DNA from 3 places in the Streptomyces sp. NPDC059787 genome. Region 2 is predicted to be linked to each of the others. Evidence: riboswitches for the same ligand, from Rfam matches in the RefSeq annotation. Region 2 holds a riboswitch; each other region holds the start of a gene.
The links. A riboswitch is a leader RNA that binds a small molecule or an ion and turns the genes downstream of it on or off. The one in region 2 is predicted to bind cobalamin.
Positions count from the first base shown of each region.

Region 1: it holds a riboswitch for cobalamin, as region 2 does, so the genes downstream of both, ACFV5H_RS08535 (prenyltransferase/squalene oxidase repeat-containing protein) here and ACFV5H_RS07995 (energy-coupling factor ABC transporter permease) in region 2, are expected to answer to the same signal.
Region 3: it holds a riboswitch for cobalamin, as region 2 does, so the genes downstream of both, ACFV5H_RS16345 ((2Fe-2S) ferredoxin domain-containing protein) here and ACFV5H_RS07995 (energy-coupling factor ABC transporter permease) in region 2, are expected to answer to the same signal.

Region 1 covers NZ_JBHWHX010000007.1:7,259-9,512, forward strand. Annotated here, with positions in the region: gene ACFV5H_RS08530 (endo-1,4-beta-xylanase) at 1-928, shown strand, start outside; cobalamin riboswitch at 1,030-1,169, shown strand; gene ACFV5H_RS08535 (prenyltransferase/squalene oxidase repeat-containing protein) at 1,282-2,254, shown strand, end outside.
Region 2 covers NZ_JBHWHX010000006.1:124,023-126,276, forward strand. Annotated here, with positions in the region: gene ACFV5H_RS07990 (ABC transporter substrate-binding protein) at 1-445, opposite strand, end outside; cobalamin riboswitch at 648-831, shown strand; gene ACFV5H_RS07995 (energy-coupling factor ABC transporter permease) at 861-1,580, shown strand; gene ACFV5H_RS08000 (energy-coupling factor ABC transporter substrate-binding protein) at 1,577-1,957, shown strand; gene cbiQ (cobalt ECF transporter T component CbiQ) at 1,964-2,254, shown strand, end outside.
Region 3 covers NZ_JBHWHX010000014.1:144,836-147,089, reverse strand. Annotated here, with positions in the region: gene ACFV5H_RS16350 (superoxide dismutase) at 1-212, opposite strand, end outside; gene ACFV5H_RS16345 ((2Fe-2S) ferredoxin domain-containing protein) at 570-974, opposite strand; cobalamin riboswitch at 1,037-1,163, opposite strand; gene ACFV5H_RS16340 (ferric reductase-like transmembrane domain-containing protein) at 1,218-2,198, opposite strand.

The DNA.
Region 1 (2,254 bases), on a different contig from region 2:
CCACTACAAGGGCGAGATCCACTCCTGGGACGTGGTCAACGAGGCGTTCCAGGACGGCGGCAGCGGCGCCCGGCGCAGCTCGCCCTTCCAGGACAAGCTCGGCAACGGCTTCATCGAGGAGGCCTTCCGCACGGCCCGCGCGACCGACCCGGCCGCCAAGCTCTGCTACAACGACTACAACACCGACGGCGTCAACGCGAAGAGCAACGCCGTCTACGACATGGTCAAGGACTTCAAGTCCCGTGGCGTGCCGATCGACTGCGTCGGCTTCCAGTCCCACTTCAACCCCAACTCCCCCGTCCCCTCCGACTACCGGGCCAACCTCCAGCGCTTCGCCGACCTCGGGGTCGACGTGCAGATCACCGAGCTGGACATCGAGGGCTCGGGCCAGGCGCAGGCCACCAACTACGGCAACGTCGTACGGGCCTGCCTCGCGGTGACGCGCTGCACCGGCATCACGGTGTGGGGCATCCCGGACAAGTACTCGTGGCGGTCGAGCGGCACTCCCCTGCTGTTCGATGACAACTACAACAAGAAGCCCGCGTACGACGCGGCGCTGAGCGCCCTGGGCGGCACCACCGACCCCGACGACCCGGACGACCCCGACGACCCGGGCACCCCGGGTGCCGGCTGCACCGCCACCTACACCACGGCGGAGCAGTGGGGCAGCGGCTACAACGGCAAGGTGACGATCACGGCGGGCAGCTCGCCGATCACCGGCTGGAGCGTGGACGTCACCATGACGTCCCCGCAGAAGGTCCTCTCCGTCTGGAACGGCTCACCCACCTGGGACAGCAGCGGCAACGTCATGACGGTGCGCCCCAGTTGGAACGGCTCGCTCGCGGCCGGGGCCTCGACCAGCTTCGGCTTCACCGTGAGCGGCGGCGCCTCGCCCCCGCCACAGGTCGGCGCCTGCACGGCTTCCTGACCCGGCCCACCCGCACCCGCGCTCCCCTTTCCGGGGGTGCGGGTGCGGTGCGCGTCCCACGATTGACGTGACCCTGCTCACCGAAGCCACCCCTGGCCCCTTCCCTACGGGCGGGTAGAGTGTCGGCGTCGTCATCACACCGTACGGGGGGAAGCCGGTGCAATTCCGGCGCTGACCCGCAACCGTGAACCGTCCGCCAGGGCGGTGAGCCGGACTGCCCCGCACGGTCCATGACCGGCTCACGTGCCCGGCGGACCCGCCGGCGCACCGGCACCGTCGAGGTATACGGAGCCGAGCCGCCGGGGTGTCCCGCGCTGCCCGGCTCCCCGCAGGGAAGAAGGCACCCGCCGATCATGAATGTTCGCCGCAGCGCAGCGGTCCTGGCCGCCGTCGCCGTGATCGGCGCCGCCACCCCGGCCGCCGCCGACACCACCCCGTCCCCGTCGCCGTCCCGGACGCTCCCCTCCGCCCTGTACGGCGACAGCGACCCGCAGTACGACGGCGTCTGGCGCCAGTCGCTCGCCCTGCTCGCCCAGCACACGGTCGGTGTCGAGCCGTCGAAGGCGGCCGTCGACTGGCTCACCGGCCAGCAGTGCGCCGACGGCTCCTTCGCCCCGTACCGCGCCGACACCGCCGAGGCGTGCGACGCGAAGACGATGGTCGACACCAACCAGACCGCCGCCGCCGTCCAGGCCCTCGCCGCGCTCGGCGGCCACGACGACGTCACGAAGAAGGCCGTCGACTGGCTGAAGTCCGCGCAGAACAAGGACGGCGGCTGGGGCTATGTGGCGGGCGGCGCCAGCGACACCAACTCCACCTCCGTCGTCGTCGGCGCGCTCGCGGCCGCCGGTGAGAAGCCGGCCGAGGTGAAGAAGGACGGCAAGTCCCCCTACGACGCCCTGCTGAAGCTGGCGCTGCCCTGCGAGGGCGACGGCGCGGGCGCGTTCGCCTTCCAGCCGGACAAGAAGGGCGAACTGGTCGCCAACGCGGACGCGACGGCGGCGGGCGTGCTCGGCTCGCTCGGTGCGGGCCTGGTCGTCGAGCCCGGCAAGGACGGCGCCGGGGAAGCGGCGTGCGAGAAGGCCGACGGCCCCGAGCAGGCCGCCGCCAACGGTGCCGCGTACCTCACCGACGCCCTCGCCGAGGACGGCCACCTCACCTCCGCCCTCGCCGGCGCCGAGGACCAGCCCGACTACGGCAACACCGCCGACGCGGTGGTCGCGCTCGCCGCACAGGGCGCCGGCGAGCAGGCCGGGAAGTCCCTGTCCTGGCTGGAGAAGAACGCCGCCGGCTGGGCGGCCCAGGGCGGCCCCGCCGCCTACGCCC
Region 2 (2,254 bases):
TGTCGTCGCCGTCGGCCCGGACCTCCTTGATGGCGTCCAGTTCGCTCCTGGCGGTGTTGTTGGTCTTCTCGTCCAGCACGGTGTCGTACGTGAAGACCACGTCGTCGGCGGTCAGCGGCTCGCCGTCGCTGAACTTCACGCCGTCGCGCAGGGTGTACGTGTAGGTGCGGCCGTCGTCGGTGACCTCGGGGAGCGCCTTCGCCAGGGCGGGCTTCAGCTTCATGTCGGCGTCGCGGGCGAGGAGCCCGTCGAAGATCTTGGAGTTGCCGTCCTTGCCGTAGCCGAGCAGAGGGCTGAGCGTGTCCGGTTCGGACGGGACCCCGATCACCACGGATCCGGCGGACGTTCCGCCGTCCGCGCCGCCGTCGCCCGGCGCCGAGCAGGCGGCGACCGCACCGGCCATCGCGACCACGGCGGCGGTACCCCGTATTCGTCGGGTCGTCATCGAACCTCACGCTCCTGTTGCCCGAAAATCGTTGTTGCATATTAATTGCAGCAAGGTACTGCCCAGGACGGCGGCCTCCCACTCCTCCGCCCCGACGGACGGTGCCGCTCGTGTCAAGTGCGCAGGTGTGCGCCGGGGTGCGAGCCGTCGGGCGCCGTCCGCGCGCCCCCTGTGGCCGCTTGTCACCGGACCGGAACGGGCACTACTGTCACCACGCCTTGGTGACGGGAAATCGGTGCGATACCGGTGCGGCCCTCGCCACTGTGATCGGGAAGTCCGGCTCCGGCCCTCACGGGCAGCCACTGGGTTCTTCGGAACCCGGGAAGGCGGAGCACGGGCGGTGGTACCCGTCAGCCAGGAGACCGGCCAAGGCACGTCAACCATCCACGAGGTGCTGGAGAGGGTCTGCTGAGCCATGCACATAGCCGAGGGTTTTCTGCCACCGGCGCACGCGGTCGCCTGGGGCGTCGCGTCGGCGCCGTTCGTCGTCCACGGAGCCCGGTCGCTCATCCGTGAAGTCAGGGAACATCCCGAGAGCACCCTGCTGCTCGGCGCGTCGGGAGCGTTCACGTTCGTCCTGTCCGCGCTGAAACTGCCGTCGGTCACGGGAAGTTGCTCCCACCCCACCGGCACGGGCCTGGGCGCGATCCTGTTCCGGCCGCCGGTCATGGCGGTGCTGGGCACCATCACCCTGCTGTTCCAGGCGCTGCTGCTCGCCCACGGCGGGCTGACCACGCTGGGCGCCAACGTCTTCTCGATGGCGATCGTCGGCCCCTGGGCCGGATACGGCGTCTACCGGTTGCTGCGCCGGTACGACGTGCCGCTGATGGTGGCGGTGTTCTTCGGCGCGTTCGTCGCCGACCTGTCGACGTACTGCGTGACGAGCGTGCAGCTGGCGCTCGCCTTCCCCGACCCGGGGAGCGGATTCTGGGGCGCGCTGGGCAAGTTCGGTTCCATCTTCGCCGTGACGCAGATCCCGCTCGCGGTGAGCGAGGGGCTGCTGACCGTGCTGGTGATGCGCATGCTGGTGCAGTCGAGCAAGGGGGAGCTGACCCGGCTCGGCGTGCTGGTGACGTCGGTGACCGGGCGGAGGACGGCGAAGCCGTCCGACTCGGCGGAGGCGGTGGCCCGATGAGCCGCAACGCGAAGATCAACACGCTGCTGCTGGTGCTGGTGGCCGCGCTCGCCGTGATCCCGCTGGTGTTCGGGCTCGGCGACCACAAGGAGGAGCCGTTCGCCGGCGCGGACGCCGAGGCGGAGACGGCGATCACCGAGATCGACCCGGACTACGAGCCGTGGTTCTCCCCGCTGTACGAACCGCCGTCCGGGGAGATCGAGTCGGCGCTGTTCGCCCTCCAGGCGGCGATCGGCGCGGGCGTCCTCGCGTACTACTTCGGGCTGCGGCGCGGGCGGCGGCAGGGGGAGGCGCGGGCGTTGGCACGGCCGCGGACCGAGGTGGGTGCGGACGCGGACACCGGTGACGAGGCCGTTTCCGAACGACGACGGGTCTGACGGCGCGTGCTGCCGATCGACGCGGCGGCGCACAGCAGTCGCTGGCGCCGCCGTCATCCCGTGGACAAGGCCGTACTGGGGCTGGGTCTCACCCTGCTCGCCGTCTCGCTGCCGCCGTGGCCGGGCGCGGCCCTGACGCTGGTGACGGCGCTCGTGGTGCTGCTCGGCCCGGCGGGGGTGCCGGGGCGGCGGCTGTGGCGGGCGTACCGGGTGCCGCTGGGCTTCTGCGTCACCGGGGCGCTGACGCTGCTGGTCCAGGTGGGCGGGCCGGACGGGTTCGTGTCCTGGGCCGAGGAC
Region 3 (2,254 bases), on a different contig from region 2:
GAGAGGTGGAAGGCCAGGTTCTTCTCCAGACCGTTGATCGAGCCCCACTGCTCCTTGTCCCGCGCCTCCGCGAGCTGCTCCAGCGTGTCGTTGGCCCCCTTGACGTACGCGGCGTGGTGCTTGTCGTGGTGCAGCTCGATGATCTGCGGGTTGATGACCGGCTCGAGCTCCGAGTAGTCGTAGGGAAGCTCCGGGAGCGTGTACACCGCCATGTCTGACATCCTCCGACGCTATTGCAACTGATGTGCAGTTGCACGCTACCAGCAGTAGCGGCAATTGTTGATCAGGCGATGGTTCTGGGACCGGTGTCGCCGGGACCCCGGCCGGCGTACGACGAATGGCGGCGCGGCCGGCCTCGCGTTCACCGCTCGGTCCCACCTCGCTGCCGCGAACTCCGGAGCGGTGGCGGCCTGTTCATCATGTTCGGTGCGGATGCCGGCCGTCGCCCCGTCCGCCGACCCGCAGGGCGAGAAGCCGCCGAGGCCCGCCACGTCGTGCAGGGCGGCGACGGACGCACGTGAGGCACAAGCCTCGTGCACGGCTCCTGTCCTCCCTCCGGCTCCGTACGGTCAGGAGGCCGTACGCCGTCGCGGCGGCGTGATGGCGTACAGGTCGAGGATGTCCGGCCGGGGTGCGACGCCCGGTCCGCCGGCGCGTGCCCAGGCGGCGATGTCCTCGGTCGCGTCCGGGTCGTTGACCAGTCCGAGCCAGACGGGCCGGGCGCCGGCGGCCCGTCCCTGCGCGGAGGGCTGGACGACGATGACGTTGGCGTGTTCGCAGGCGTCGAGGCAGGCGGACACCCGCACCGGCACCTGGGCGCGCAGACGTGCCGTCTGGGCCGCGTGGTCGACGCCGGTCACCTTGGGGCTGCCGCAGCAGCAGTCGCGGCACACGACGACGCGGCACGGCACGGGGCCGGCCGCCGCTTCGGTCCGCGCGTCGTCTGTCGTTCGTCCGGTCGGCGTTGCGGGCATGCGGTGCCGTCCCTCTCTCCGGGGAGATCCGCCCCGATGGTCCGTCGAGGAGGCGACCGCGTGAGTCTCCTGGCTCTCGGGTCGATGCTCGTCCCGGCCTTCCCACCCGCTGCCGGGCAGTGGCCCGTCGGGACTCGCTCGCCGATCACAGTGGCGGGACCGCACCGGATTCACACCGGCTTCCTCGTTCCGCCGTCGCCCTGTCGCCGGCCATCATCCCATTCCGGGGCGCCGTACCGGCCGTCAGTCCGTCTCCTGGGCGTGGGGGGCCGTCGCGGGCGGATGGGTCGGACGGTCCCGTCCGCCGTCACGGCCGGACACCACCACGGCGACCAGTCCGACGACGACGGCTGCGACGGCGACCCGTCCCGCCGCCCGCACCCACCACCCCGGCCGGGCCGCGTCCCCGCCGGGGGAGCCCAGCCGCTCGGCCCGTCGGGCCGGTCTCAGCAGACGCAGCAACAGCAGTACCGCGACCGGCAGTTGCAGCAGCCACAGGACGGTGCGCGGCCACTCCCCGTACCAGACGTTGGTGCCGTAGAGCAGCGTGTGCCACACGCTCAGCACGTAGACGACGATCACGAAGCGGTGCAGCCGGCGCCAGGTGTTCGCTCCGATGCGGTGCCGGACGTAGAACAACAGCCCGAGCGGGATCGCCAGGTACAGGGCGCCCTGTCCGAGCGGGATGGCGATCCTGCCGGTGCCGGAGTCGTACCAGCCGGGCACGAAGCTGTCGGCGAAGGCCACCCACAACCGTTCCGCCCAGTCCACCTTCGTCTCGTAGCGCACGAGTTCCGCCGCGAACATCAGCGCGTGCGCGAACATCAGCGCCATGGTCGTCAGGCTCGTGGTGCGGTGCCAGCGCTCCAGCACCTGCCGGGAGACCGGCAGCCGGGCGGGGCGCGGCCCCGACAGCAGCAGACCGAGCATGACCGTGCCCCACGCCCACAGCAGCCCCGACCAGCCGAACGCCTGGCTGAGCAGGTACATCCAGTAGGTGCCGGGGTCGTCCATGAACGGCATGACCGCGACGGTGTCCGAAGCACCCGATTCCATGCGCGCCCACAGGAGGGCGAACACGAGCGCCGTGACCACCACCGCCGCGGTGGCGTCGGGCAGGGCGGACCGCAGATCGCCGCGCAGAGCGACACGGTCCCCGGGAAGCCGTCGCCTTCCGGGCGGGGCTGCTGCCTCTTCTTCGTCCGGCCTCGTGTCTGACGTCATCAGGGGCCTCCCGGGCACGGGCCACCGCAGCGGCGGTGCGCATGTGGCGTGAGGCA